Regions from separate parts of the Lysinibacillus sp. UBA5990 genome, predicted to be linked through region 1. Evidence: a T-box and tRNA genes for the amino acid it is inferred to sense, from the RefSeq annotation. Region 1 holds a T-box; the other regions hold tRNA genes.
What was found. The T-box of region 1 lies ahead of serS (serine--tRNA ligase). A T-box ahead of a tRNA ligase gene usually reads a tRNA of that ligase, here a tRNA-Ser.
Positions count from the first base shown of each region.

Region 2: it has a tRNA-Ser gene. The T-box ahead of serS (serine--tRNA ligase) is inferred to sense a tRNA for this amino acid. The anticodon was not compared.
Region 3: it has a tRNA-Ser gene. The T-box ahead of serS (serine--tRNA ligase) is inferred to sense a tRNA for this amino acid. The anticodon was not compared.

Region 1 covers NZ_DJAY01000015.1:1,370,212-1,374,852, reverse strand. Annotated here, with positions in the region: gene B3D94_RS19415 (hypothetical protein) at 1-33, opposite strand, end outside; gene B3D94_RS19410 (hypothetical protein) at 64-216, opposite strand; gene serS (serine--tRNA ligase) at 555-1,835, opposite strand; T-box leader at 1,963-2,176, opposite strand; gene B3D94_RS19400 (hypothetical protein) at 2,348-2,473, opposite strand; gene B3D94_RS19395 (nitroreductase family protein) at 2,823-3,422, opposite strand; gene arcC (carbamate kinase) at 4,259-4,641, opposite strand, start outside.
Region 2 covers NZ_DJAY01000009.1:86,033-90,673, reverse strand. Annotated here, with positions in the region: gene B3D94_RS06050 (M20 metallopeptidase family protein) at 1-617, shown strand, start outside; gene B3D94_RS06045 (AAA family ATPase) at 772-1,728, shown strand; gene B3D94_RS06040 (RNA ligase family protein) at 1,753-2,388, shown strand; tRNA gene B3D94_RS06035 (tRNA-Ser) at 2,463-2,534, shown strand; gene B3D94_RS06030 (coenzyme F420-0:L-glutamate ligase) at 2,574-3,764, opposite strand; gene B3D94_RS06025 (LysR family transcriptional regulator) at 3,886-4,641, shown strand, end outside.
Region 3 covers NZ_DJAY01000006.1:1,671-6,311, forward strand. Annotated here, with positions in the region: gene dnaX (DNA polymerase III subunit gamma/tau) at 18-1,805, opposite strand; RNA gene ffs (signal recognition particle sRNA large type) at 1,949-2,216, opposite strand; tRNA gene B3D94_RS04155 (tRNA-Ser) at 2,382-2,474, shown strand; gene B3D94_RS04160 (sensor histidine kinase) at 2,603-3,862, shown strand; gene B3D94_RS04165 (response regulator) at 3,863-4,641, shown strand, end outside.

The DNA.
Region 1 (4,641 bases):
ATATGTTTCATCACATTTACATTGTTCAATCATTGCTTTTTATCTCCTCTTATCTTATCTCTATTATTTTTTTAGTAAAGAGATGATTTCTTTGTTTTGTTCAATTTGGATTTCAATATTTACCCAAATGATCTGAACCCATCTAAATAGTTTCGCTACTAACAATATGGGTGTTAACGGAAACAACAATCCAACCATATCTCCAGAAAAATTCATGCAACCCCTTCTTTATAACATAATTTTACCATATATAAAATTTGGTTTAACAATTAAACAATCTGGCCCTTTCCATGAATAAAGACGCTTTCCTTATTTCAGAAAAGCGCCCGATTGTGGAATAGTGGAATATGTGTAAGAGCTGTAAAATGTCATTTCTAAATTTTTTCTAATGCTCCCCACCTTTTTTAAAGTAACATCTTTTTTAATCTAGCTAAATTTCCTTAAAGTAATAAAGCACTTTTTTATTCCACGGCGACTATTAAAAGTATCTTTAAATCGATAAAAGGCAATACGATTACCTGTTAAGGATATCAAAAATCGCTTTTTCCCGTTATTTATTTTGGGGCAATTACTTCTTTTCCACCCATATGTGGTCGTAAAACTTCAGGAATTACTACGCTTCCATCGGCTTGTTGATAATTTTCTAGTATAGCGGCAACTGTACGACCAATCGCAAGACCTGAACCGTTTAATGTGTGAACATATTCTGGTTTTGCATTTGGGTCACGACGGAAGCGAATATTTGCGCGTCGTGCTTGGAAGTCCTCAAAGTTTGAACAAGAAGAAATTTCACGGTACATATTTTGTGCAGGAATCCAAACCTCTAAATCATATTTTTTCGCAGCAGTAAAGCCTAAATCGGCTGTACACATTTTTAATTTACGATATGGTAAACCTAGTAATTGCAGTACTTTTTCAGCATGACCCGTTAACAGCTCTAACTGCTCATATGACTCCTCTGGTTTTACAAAGCGTACTAATTCTACTTTGTTAAATTGGTGCTGACGGATTAAACCACGTGTATCACGACCCGCAGAGCCTGCCTCTGAACGGAAGCACGAACTATAAGAAGCAAAGCCTTGTGGTAAAGCCTCAGCTAGTAAAATTTCCTCACGATAGAAGTTTGTTACAGGTACCTCTGCCGTTGGAATCATGAAATAATCTGTTTCCTCTAATTTAAATAAATCTTCCTCAAACTTAGGGAGATTTCCAGTACCCGTTAAGCTATCACGATTAACAATGACAGGTGGCAGCATTTCTTCATAGCCATGCTCTTCTGCATGTAAATCCATCATAAATGTCATTAACGCACGTTCTAAGCGAGCCCCAAGGCCGCGGTAGAATAAGAATCGACTACCGGTTACTTTCGAGCCACGTTCAAAATCCACAATTTTTAGATCTGTAGCTATATCCCAGTGTGCTTTAATATCAAAATCAAATGCTGGAATTTCACCCCATGTATATTCCTCAACATTGTCATCTTCTGTTGTACCCACTGGTACAGATTCATGAGGAACGTTCGGCAGGCGCATCATCATATCTTTAAAGCGCTCTTCCACATCATTTAATTGAATATCAAGTTCTTTGATTTCATCGCCCACTTGACGCATACGAGCAATCACTTCATCTGCGTTTTCTTTGTTGCGCTTCATCACTGAAATTTGTTCAGATACTTTATTTCGTTCTGCCTTTAATTCTTCTGTTTTAGCAATTAACTCACGACGTTTTGCATCTAAATCTTCAAAGTCATCTAAGTTTCCTAAATCTTCATTACGTGTTAATAGCATTTCTTTAATTTCCGCAAAATTATCGCGTACGCGTTTAATATCTAACATAGTCATACCTCCAGTAGTTTAATGATGAGAATCGTTGCATCCATTAAGTCTTGGTGAAATAGCGTTGCAGGCTATTCGCATAGCTCCATTTTGAATAAAAATAAACACAAAAAAGCCCCCACCCCTAAAAAGGGACGAGAGCTACCCGCGTTGCCACCCTAATTGATTAGGCATACCTAATCCACTTACTTCATAACGGCATTTCAGCCGGCAACAGCCTACTTCATTGACTTCGACTGTGCAACTCCGGGACGGATTCACAAGTGCTTTTATCAGCTTCCACCAACCGCTGACTCTCTTAAAAAAACGTGCTTGCTACTACTTCCCATCATCGTGTTCAGTTATTAAATTTTAACCTACTGTACTATATTAAAACATATTTTTCAAGTCATACCATAGGATACAAATTATTCTATAACCCATAATGCCTTTACAAGATACTTCTCAATCTTGCCCGTTTCTGGAACAATAATTGTACTGCAATTGCGCCTGATTGTTGAAGAATGTACCATTTAATATCTAAAGAAAAAACCTTTTAGGTTAAATAACTTAGTGGAGGGACCACCACCAAGCTTGACATTAAAGAGCACAATACTTCCCCAAAACAGAGCTGGTAAAATTGCTAGGAAGATATCCATTTTTTGCTCTCCTATCTATGATAAATTTTTTATTATTTGGCCTTTCTGCAATAGTACTTTACGTTTAGCTTGCTATTTTACAACTATTTGTATGTTTATTATGATTATGAGTTCTTCTCATTTATAAGGAGAGACGTACAATAGTAATATGAAACTTAACAAAAACTTTTATACCCTTGCTCTAAGCAATTGATACTCATTTAAAAACCCCCTTTCCATTTATCACGAATATGAGATATGTGATAAGAATAAGCCTAATTATTTAAAGAAATTAATGTTTCTACGTACAAAAAAACCAGTTCCGTTACGGTACTGGTTTGATACATGGTGTGGGATATATTGTAATTAATTATTTATAAAATTTCATTCGCTCTTCAAGTGGTCGGAAATCTTTTTCACCTGGTGTTACCGTTGGGTTACCAAAGGGCATTTGTGCAATAAGTTTCCAATTTTTAGGTATATTCCATTCTTTTTTCACTTCATCATCAATTAGTGGATTATAATGTTGTAAAGAAGCTCCTAATCCCTCTGCTTCCAATCCCGCCCATACGACTAATTGGTGCATACCTGATGCTTGATTTGACCAAATTGGAAAGTTCTCAGCATAGGGTGCAAATTGCTCTTGAAGCGATTTAACTACAGCCTGATCTTCAAAGAATAATACTGTCCCATAACCTGCCTTAAAGGAATCCATTTTTTGTTGAGTTCCTGAAAAATCTTGATCTCCAACTACTTTTCTTAATGTTTCCGTGGTGATGTCCCATAATTTATTATGTGCGTCACCAGATAAGACAACAATACGCGCTGTTTGGGAATTAAATGCTGATGGAGTATATTTCACAGCAAATTCTACAATTTCTTTTATTCTTTCATCCGATATTTTTATCTCTTTACTAATTCCGTAGTAAGAACGTCTTTCTTTAAGTGTAGTGTAGAAATCTTTTGTCATAATTTTTTCCTCCTGAAATTTAAATTGTACCTCGTGCTTCGAGAATTTTACTTACCAAATCTTTATTTAGAATTTTCAAATGGCCATTTTATTTCTAAGACCTCCACCAAATAGAACTGCAACCCCTGTCCGTCACGCCTACTTTTAAATCAAAAAAGAATTGAAAGTTATATAATCACGTTTAATGTTCAAAAATATATTGCCCAAACAAAAGTAAGAGTATTCAGAAGTAAATTTAAGAAAAGATTCGATAATTTTGTTTAATAAAAAATCAACTTATATTGACTATGTTAAACAACATCCATACCAAGAACAGTACACTAGATGTTCTGCCAATTGCCTCTTGTGCTTGAAAGGTGTTACTCTCCCAGTCCATCTCATCAATAATTATTCCATTAAATTACTATTGCTTAAGTAATGATGTTAACGATAACGAAGATAAGTTAATTTATGTGGTATATAAATAAGACCTCAAAGTTTAAGTAATTTTTTAACTATGAGGTCTTTCGTTTCATTAAGTTTCAAAACCATTTCGGGAATGTGAAAAAAATTACTAATTTACTATTTTCCTCGTCTTTTCCTCAACAAAATCAACTACTTGTTTCTCCTTCACGTTTTCCAGATTCTTTTCTTCTCTTCTATTGAAAAACACACCACTTAATAGTGTGTGAATGGCTGGGAAATCATAGAATGTCTCAAACTCCTTTTCCACACTAATTCTACAAATGAAAAACTTTTTGAAGCGTCAAAAAGTTTGCAACGTCTATAGACCGTGATTACTCACTTCATGACTTTGCAAACTTAATGGATGATGGTTCTTGAACCATACGTTAAACTTATTTTGTAATACGTGTACCAGCTTTTCCATCTAATGCAGCTACTGCTTGATCGATTGAACAAATGATTGACTCTTTCCCTAATTTTGCAAATTCTATAGCTGCTTGCATTTTTGGTAACATACTACCTGCCGGGAATTGTCCTTCTGCAACATACTGTTCAGCTTCTGCTACGGTAATGTGGCTTAGCTTTTGCTCATTTTCTTTACCAAAATTAATATAGACATTTGGCACATCTGTTAGCATCATGAAAACTTCTGCATTCACTTGTTGCGCTAGCTTTAATCCTGAACGATCTTTGTCAATGACTGCTTCAATACCATGTAATTGACCACTGTCTTCACGATATACAGGTATACCGCCACCACCAGATGAAATAACAA
Region 2 (4,641 bases), on a different contig from region 1:
ATTTTGAAATTAAAATCTACGGTCGGGGCGGCCATGCGTCTACACCAGAGGTCGCTATAGATCCATTACTTATTGGTTCTGAAATAGTTGTAGCTCTGCAAACAATTGTGTCACGTAAAGTACCTAGTACACATGCGCCTGTTTTAACGGTGGCAAAATTTCATTGTGGAACGGCCTTAAATATTATTGCAGATACAGCAGAGCTTGGTGGAACGATTCGTTCACTAGACCCCACGATTCGTGTAGATTCGCGAAAGCATTTAGAAAAGATAGCTACAAGTATTGCTTCCATGCACGGTGCAAAGGTAGAAATTAAATGGGAGCTAGGATGTCCCTCTGTTACAAATGATAAAGAGTTAACAGCGTTATCTCGCCGTATAGCGGGAGAGATTGTGGGAGATACAGGTGTGAAGGAGTTACCTGGACCAATGTTTGGTACTGAGGATTTCGCAGATTTTTCAGAAGTTGTTCCTTCATCGATGCAATTTATAGGGGTACATAACGAAGAGTTTGGAGAAGCGTACCCATTACACCATCCTCGTTTTAAAATTGATGAAGAAGCTCTAATTTATGGTGTTCGTTACTTTGAAAATATTGCACGAACACTATGTCCCTAAGAGGGAAGTAAGCTAAAAATAATTCATATAGAAGGCATGAGTGCGATATAGTACATGACTCATGCCTTTTAAATTGCTTATAAGGATATATTGAAAAGCACTAAAGGATTGTTTATCTTATACGATATAGAAACTTGAAGGGAGGTGAAAAGAGATGAAGGTAATTTTTACAGTGGGATTACCTGGAAGTGGAAAAAGCACATTTGTGAAACAGCTAGCGAAAAGAGAAAATGCCGTTGTCCTTTCGAGTGACGCTATACGTCAGGAGTTATTTGGTGACGCAACAAAACAGAAATCACGTCAGGTCTTTCGTACATTATATGAGCGTCTTAATGACCTTGTGGCAAAGGGTTATACGGTCATTGTAGATGCCACTAATATTGAACGGGAACGGAGGATATTTGCACTGCGTAAATTGCCAAGCTCGATTAGGAAGGAATGCTATTATTTTGACACACCCTATTCCATATGTGTAGCTAGAAACCAACAACGGAAGAGAAATGTACCATTAGTGGTGATGGAGAAAATGAGCAAGCATTTAGAATTTCCGACGGCGGGAGAAGGATTTGATGAAGTGCATATCGTACATGAATCCAGCCCCTATGCAATTTCTCGAAAACAATTTATTTCGCTTATTCAACGTGAGCCCAATTATGAGGAGCTTTTTCAAACACTTCGAGCAATCCCACCTTTTAAAGAGATTTATCATTTCAATCAAGAAAATCCACATCACCAATTTCTATTATGTCAGCATACTTATTTTGTCTTTGCCTATATCAATGAATACTATTCGGAAAGTGATAAGCTGGCATTACAAGTAGCAGCATTATTCCATGATGTTGGCAAGCCATTTTGTAAAAAATATAAGCCACTGCAACAACGATTTGGCTATTTTGGCCATGAAAACGTATCAGCACAGATAGTTTGTCATTTTTTATTCGAATTGGGCTTTGAAGAGGATTTTGTTTTAAAGGTCGTCTATTTAGTGCAATTCCATATGTTAATCCAGTATGGTGGCGATAGAGGGGGAAGTGAAATCTATCATTTATTAGATGGGGATTTATTAACAAGACTTTACTTTTTCCGTGAGGCCGACCAATTTGCTAAATAAACAGTAGAGAAAGGAAGTGTAAATATGATGAAATTAATGAAATATCCAAGAAGCTTTCATTTACCATGGAGCAGAAGCTATACACATGACGACAAGGTTGCTAAAAATGTGAATCATTTTATTGGAAAAGAGGTTGTTGTCACTGAAAAGTTAGATGGAGAAGGAACAACGCTGTACAAAGACTATATGCATGCTAGAAGCATCCATTCAGCTAACCATCCTTCTAGACATTGGGTCAAAACATTTCATGCTAGTTTTTCTTATCAGATTCCAGATAGTTGGCGATTATGTGGGGAAAATATGTATGCTAAGCATTCTATATATTATCAGGCATTAACAAGTTATTTTTATTTATTTAGTATTTGGAATGAAAATAATATTTGTTTAAGTTGGGATGAGACAGTTGCCTTTGCGGAAAAATTAGGTGTTGAAACGGTGCCTGTTTTATACAGAGGGATTTTCGATGAGAATAAAATAAAACGAATGTTTACGGGAAAATCAATGTTTGATGGTGAGCAAGAGGGTTATGTCATTCGAAATGCCGGATCCTTTCATTATGATGATTTCCAATATAATTTGGGCAAATTTGTGAGACCTCACCATGTTCAAACAAGCGAACACTGGCTACAAGAAAAAGTAATACCTAACCGTTTAAAATAAACGTAATTTATTAATTTATGAAAAGGACTGAGAAAAATGTAATACTTTATACAATAAATCAACCATCGTATATATGAGGAAGTTGCTAGGCTGCATATCCCTTTAATATAGGGATTACAGGTTCGATTCCTGTCATCCTCCATCCAAAAAAGAACTCTCGTCACTAGTACGAGAGTTCTTATATATTATTTAGTGTAATTGTCGAAATAACCTTGAATGTAAATCATAGGAGTTCCTTTGTCTCCTGAACCTGATGTTAAATCAGATAAAGAGCCGATAAGGTCAGTTAAGCGGCGAGGTGTTGTTCCTTGTGCAGCCATTTGACCTGTCAAATCTTCATCCTTATTTTGAATGTATTCAGAAATAGCAGCTTTTAACTCTTCTCCTCGAAGATCAGCAAAGTCATTATCTGCTAAATATTTTAATTTAACCTCGTTAGGAGTTCCATTTAATCCGGCTGTGAATGCTGGAGAAACAACAGGATCAGCTAACTCCCAAATTTTACCCACAGGATCTTTGAATGCACCATCTCCGTAAATCATAACTTCTACAGTTTTTCCTGTAGCTTCTTTGATTTTAGCTTGGATACCGTCAACAATCGGTTGGCAAGTATGAGGGAACAACTTAATACTATCTTCCGTAGCTTTGTTAGAGCCAAGTAGACCGTACTCAGCATTGAAACCAGAACTATTGATGGATTCAGCTAAAATATTATCAAGGCTGTAAACTTTTTCAGCACCGTTTGCTGTTAAAATGCGCTTTGTGCGGAAACGTGAGTGAATATCACATGCTAGAACACTCTTTGTATAATCTAAAATTGTTTTTGGGTTATTGGAGAAGATGACCTCACATGTAGCCCCTTCTGCTTCAATTAATTCTTTATAGTATTCAATATAATCTACACCAGTAAATGTATGCTTTTTATAGCCGAAATGCTCGCGGAATTCCACTTCATTTAATGTATCTGTCCAAGGATTAATGCCTTTTACATCTAACTCATCGATATCGACAAGATGATTACCAACCTCATCTGATGGGTAGCTTAGCATTAAGACAACCTTTTTAACGCCCTTAGCAATACCACGTAAACAGTTAGCAAAACGATTTCGACTTAAAATAGGGAAAATAACTCCTACAGTATCATTGCCAAATTTCGCTGCCACGTCCACAGCGATATCATCAATTGTTGCGTAGTTCCCTTGTGCACGTGCTACTACTGACTCAGTTACGGTCACAATATCTCGATCCTCAATAGTGTAACCTTCTACTTTCGCAGCATTTAACACTGTATCTACAACGATTTGTTCAATATGATCGCCTTCGTTAATAATAGGACCACGAAGACCTCTTACAACTGTACCGATTACACGTTCCAACTTAATCTCTCCTCATTTAACTTTTGTAAAGTGATGTAAAATCCATATGGTTTTACTATACGCCTCACTCATGATATAAGTAAAATTAATAGTTCGTATACTAGCTATAAGAGGTGCTTATATGATAGGGAAATTAGATTTATACCGTGTTTTTAGTGTTGTAGCTAAAAATAATAGCTTTTCAAGAGCCGCCAAGGATTTATATATGACTCAGCCTGCTGTTAGTCAAGCTATGATGCAACTGGAAAAGGAGCTTGGTACACGTCTTTTTAATCGAACGCCTAAGGGGGTAACTTTGACAACAGAAGGCAGCCTGCTATTTGAATATACAAATTCGGCTTTAGGACTGTTAGATGCGGGTGAAGAAAAGTTATTAGAATTTAAAAATTTAACAACCGGGCAACTAAAGATTGGCGTAGGAGATACGATTTCACGTTTTTTCCTTATGCCTTATTTAGAAGCATTTCATACAATGTATCCGAATATTAAGTTGGAAATGTTAAATGGTACTACCTCTGAAATTTGCAATTTTATTAAATCGGGTGAGGTGGATATCGGCTTTTGTAATTTTCCCATAGAGGATTCGACATTACAGTTAACGGTATGTACGGATATTCAGGATATTTTTGTCTGTGGGGAGAAATATAAAACATTGGCTTCTAAAAGTTTAAGCTATGAGGATCTGTTAAAATTCCCCCTTATTTTCCTTGAGAAAAAATCGAATTCACGAAAATATGTAGAGGATTTCTTATTATCCAATGGGGTCCATATTGAACCTGAGTTTGAGTTAGGTTCACATGATCTTGTATTAGAATTTGCCCGTAGTAATTTAGGAATCGCATGTGTTACAAAAGAGTTTTCAAAGGATTATCTCCAT
Region 3 (4,641 bases), on a different contig from region 1:
TGTTTTCCTCCTAAAATTTAATCTTCCATAATTTCAACAAAATCTTTACCAAAGAGATTTTCAGCCTCTGTCACAAGTGGGTCCTGTGAGGCAAGTGGCTGAGCATCATCGATAAATGGCTCATCCGACATTTCTGCCGGTGGTGGTTCTAATAACTCCTCACCATTCTCTGATGCAGCTGATGTTTTTTTGTGCTGCATACTATGATCACGGATAAACTCTTCACGCATCTTTAACCAAGATTCTTCTGGTATACAAAGCATCTCGTACAAGGTACCAGTTTGTCCGGCAATTAACTGGGTAAAGTGGCCCTTTAAAGACTGATTATCTGCAACCATCTGACAATGAATATCATACTTGAATTTTAACACAAAAGCACTTGAAGATGCCGCAACCGGTTCAGCTTCAGCTAAAAGCGCAGATTGAGATTTTTGCAATTGATTTAGTGCTTGTGCCCAAATCGATTTTATACGTTGAACATCTTGCTTTGTAGCGTCCTTTAGTACCTCTTGAATACGACCTGTCGGAGCCTTATACCCGTTTGGATTTTTAGCACGTGGTCTTTGCTCTTTTGGTGTTTGCGATGCTTGCACAGGAGCCCCTGATTGTAATTGTACGGATAATTGTTGAACCATCTGCTCAAGCGCTACAATTTTTTGAGCAAGATCAGGGCTAATAGCCGTATCGCTCGTTGTAGTTACCGCTTGATTAGTGCTCCCTCCCGAAAACTGTACCATTTTAAGTAATGCCGTTTCTAAATAGATTTTCGTATGGTGAGAAAATCGCATTTCTTGCTGAGTTTTCGCAAGTATATCAATATAGCCATAAAGCATATTCGGTGCAAATTCATGCGCCAAGGATAATACACGTTCCTCAGGAGACACGAGCTCTAATAATTCAGCTAAATCATCACTTGTTTGAAGTAATAATAAATCACGGAAAAATGTAATTAAATCTTCTGAAAGACGCAGTGGATCTTTACCATCAGCAATTAGTTGTTCTAATAACGCAAGCATTTGTGCAACATCTTTCGCTTTGAGTGCCTCGGCTAAATCATAAAAAACATCCTGACTTATTGAACCTGTAACTAGCAAGGTATCCTCAAGCTTTAGCTTCTCTCCGCTGAAAGATACTACTTGGTCCAATAAACTTAAAGCATCACGCATTCCCCCTGCAGCAGATTGCGCTATTACTTTTAAGCCTTGCTCTTCATACGGCAGCTCAATATCTTCTAAGACAACTTTCATACGTTCAATAATATCATTGGTAGAAAGTCTTTTGAAATCAAAGCGCTGACAACGAGAAATAATTGTTGCAGGCAATTTATGAGGCTCTGTTGTTGCTAAAATAAATACCGCATGAGGAGGCGGCTCTTCTAATGTTTTCAAAAGAGCGTTAAAAGCACTTGTAGAAAGCATATGCACTTCATCAATAATGTACACCTTGTATCTGCTGCTTGCAGGAGCAAAACGAACTTTTTCTATAATATCTCTAATCTCTTCAACACGTGAATTTGAAGCTGCGTCAAATTCAATGACATCAGGATGCGAACCGTCCGTAATACTTATACATGTAGCACATTCGTTACAAGGCTCTTTCGCAGGCGCATGTTCACAATTTAAAGCTTTTGCAAAAATTTTAGCTGTACTTGTCTTCCCAGTACCACGTGGCCCAGAAAAAAGGTAAGCATGCGTCGTTTTATTCGCTAGGAGAGCATTTTGTAGCGTTCTTTTGACATGCGCTTGACCGGACATCTCTCGAAAAGATTGCGGCCGATACACACGGTAAAATGCTTGATACGTCACTGTTTTTCTCTCTCCTTCTCCATTAAATAGAATAGTCTTATTATAGCATTTGCTGTCTTATATATAAAATGAAGTTACTAAATAAAAAATAAAAAAAGCACCCGCCTTATAGTAGACGGATGCTTTGAGTTGGCAATTTAATGCCGTGCACCTTTCCTTGACAGCCGCACATAAGCGTTACTCCTGTCGTTAGCTCAGATTAGGCAACCCCGCGGCACATGGATATGACCACTTAATGCTGCTTCCTTCCGGACCTGACATGGTTCATGGGTATCCATTGCGCAGGACCCAATCGTCAACACTACGTGCAGAAGGCAGACCAAACAATACGGACAGCCTCGAAAAAGGAATTCAGTCTCGCTAGAGCGGATTGCGAGTTACAGGACACCGCTACCTTCCCACCTAGCACGGCAATAACTAGTATACTGACTGTTTGTATAAATTGCAACTTAATGCACAAATTATTTATTACCTATGTATTTTTAACATCACGATATTTTGTAAAAAAATTATTGACTTGGGTTTTAAGTTATGATAAATTTATTTTTGTCGAAAGACAGCAAAGCAATATAACATGGAGGTATACCCAAGTCTGGCTGAAGGGATCGGTCTTGAAAACCGACAGGCGGGTAACACCGCGCGGGGGTTCGAATCCCTCTACCTCCTCCAGTTTTTAATTTCCGACTACGAATGTAGCCGTTTTTTTTTTGCCAAAATTGTATGTATGACTTGTTAAATACCACTTCCGTCTCGGTTGTGGTATTTTTTTATTATATTGCTTATGGGAGGTTGTCAAATTGCCATCGAAAAAAAATATAGCTCGCACTTCCCTCACTTGGGTTATTTTGATTGCTGTTTTGACCGCAATTGGTAGTGAAATTAAAATTATGCCGTTTGCCAATACGACATTTCGCTTTGGTTTAGGCACCATTATCTTTTTCTTATGCACATTAATTAAACCCACTCCCATTATTTTAGCTGGGTTTGCTACAAGTATAGTGACAATCATTTTTCGTGTTTTTAATTCCTATTTACATGATATACCCGTATTAGAGAGCATATTTAACCATTTACCAGCAGGATTATTTTATGTATTGTTTGCTATATGCCTACAAATTTTAGATGTTCAAACATATAGAGAAAAACCACTAAAGCTTGGTTTACTCGTCGCTTTTAGTGAGGTCATTAGTAACTTAGCCGAACAAATTTTCCGATTTTTTGTACAAACTTATACATTTTTATTTCTTCACGACCTTTTGATCCTATTAGCAGTGGCCTTATTACGAAGCTTTTTTGTAGTTGGTATATATAGCTCTATATTGATCGCCGAACAAAAAAAACGTGTACAAGAGATGCTGAATATTGGATCTGACCTCTATGTTGAGACTCTGTATTTAAAAAAATCCATGAACCATATTGAAACCATAACAGCTAGCGGTTTTGAATTATATCGGCAATTAAAAGCTCAAGGATATCGAGCGGAAAGCTTGCAAGCTCTTCATATTGCCCAGGAAATTCATGAAGTGAAAAAGGATTCACAACGCATCTATGCGGGCATTTCAAAGATTGTTGGTGAGAGAAGCTTCGGGCCCTTTATATTATCAGAATTATTACATTATATCGAAGACGGCAATAGTAAGTACGCTGAATTACTTGGGAAGAATATACAGTTCGAAACAAGTATAGACTTCGATTTTCAAACAAAGGAACATATTGCACTGCTTGCGCTTTTAAATAATTTAACTGCCAATGCAGTGGAGGCTATCGAAGAACAAGGTATCATTTCTATTGCTATTCAACGACAAGAGGATAATACTGTAGTAACAATATGTGACAATGGAAAGGGAATTTCACAGAATGATTTTTCTATTATTTTTGAACCTGGATTTACCACAAAATATAATGTAGAAGGTGTCGCAGCTACTGGCATTGGCCTTTCACATGTTGCTGAACTAATAGAAAAATTAAAAGGCTCCATAACCGTTGAATCAAACAATCAATACACAACGTTTAAAATCATAATTCCTACGCAAACTATTCAAACGGGAGAGACTTAAATGAGGTATTTTATTGTAGACGACGATCGCGCAAGTCGTGTCATGTTAAAACAAATTATTGAAGATAGTGGGTTAGGTACAGTGATTGGCGAAGCTCGCAATGGAGAGGATGCCATACCACAAATTTTAATGACCCAGCCTGAGATTGTGCTAATCGATTTACTGATGCCAAAGCTTGATGGTATAGCAACAGTCGAACATCTTATTCAAAATCGCTTTGAGGGTCAATTTATAATGATTTCTCAGGTTGTGAATAAAGAAATGGTTGGTGAGGCTTATGAGCAGGGAATAGATTTCTTCATTCATAAACCGATTAACCGCATTGAGGTTGAAAATGTTTTGAAAAAAACTACAGAACAATTTCGGCTGAAAAATTCATTGTTAGTTATTCGTCAATCACTTACAAATATTGAATTAAGTGAGCAAAAAGCAAATAAAGCAACTTCACGAGACCATATTCAGTCCATATTAAATGATATGGGTATTGTCGGTGAGATTGGGAGCGAGGATATTATAGCTATTATCGAAACTTTACTTGCTCATCAGCATAAGATTGCACCCCTCCCTCCATTAAAGGAGCTTTATGAAGAAATCGCTGCTGTAACAAAGGCAACACCTGATGACATTTTAAAGGAAAGTAAAGCCATAGAACAGCGTGTGCGCAGAACGATATTAGCTGCCATGATTAATCTTGCAAACTTAGGTGTTGTCGATTACACCAACTCTGAGTTTGAATACTATGCCCCTCGCTACTTCGATTTTAAAGAAATTCGTCAACT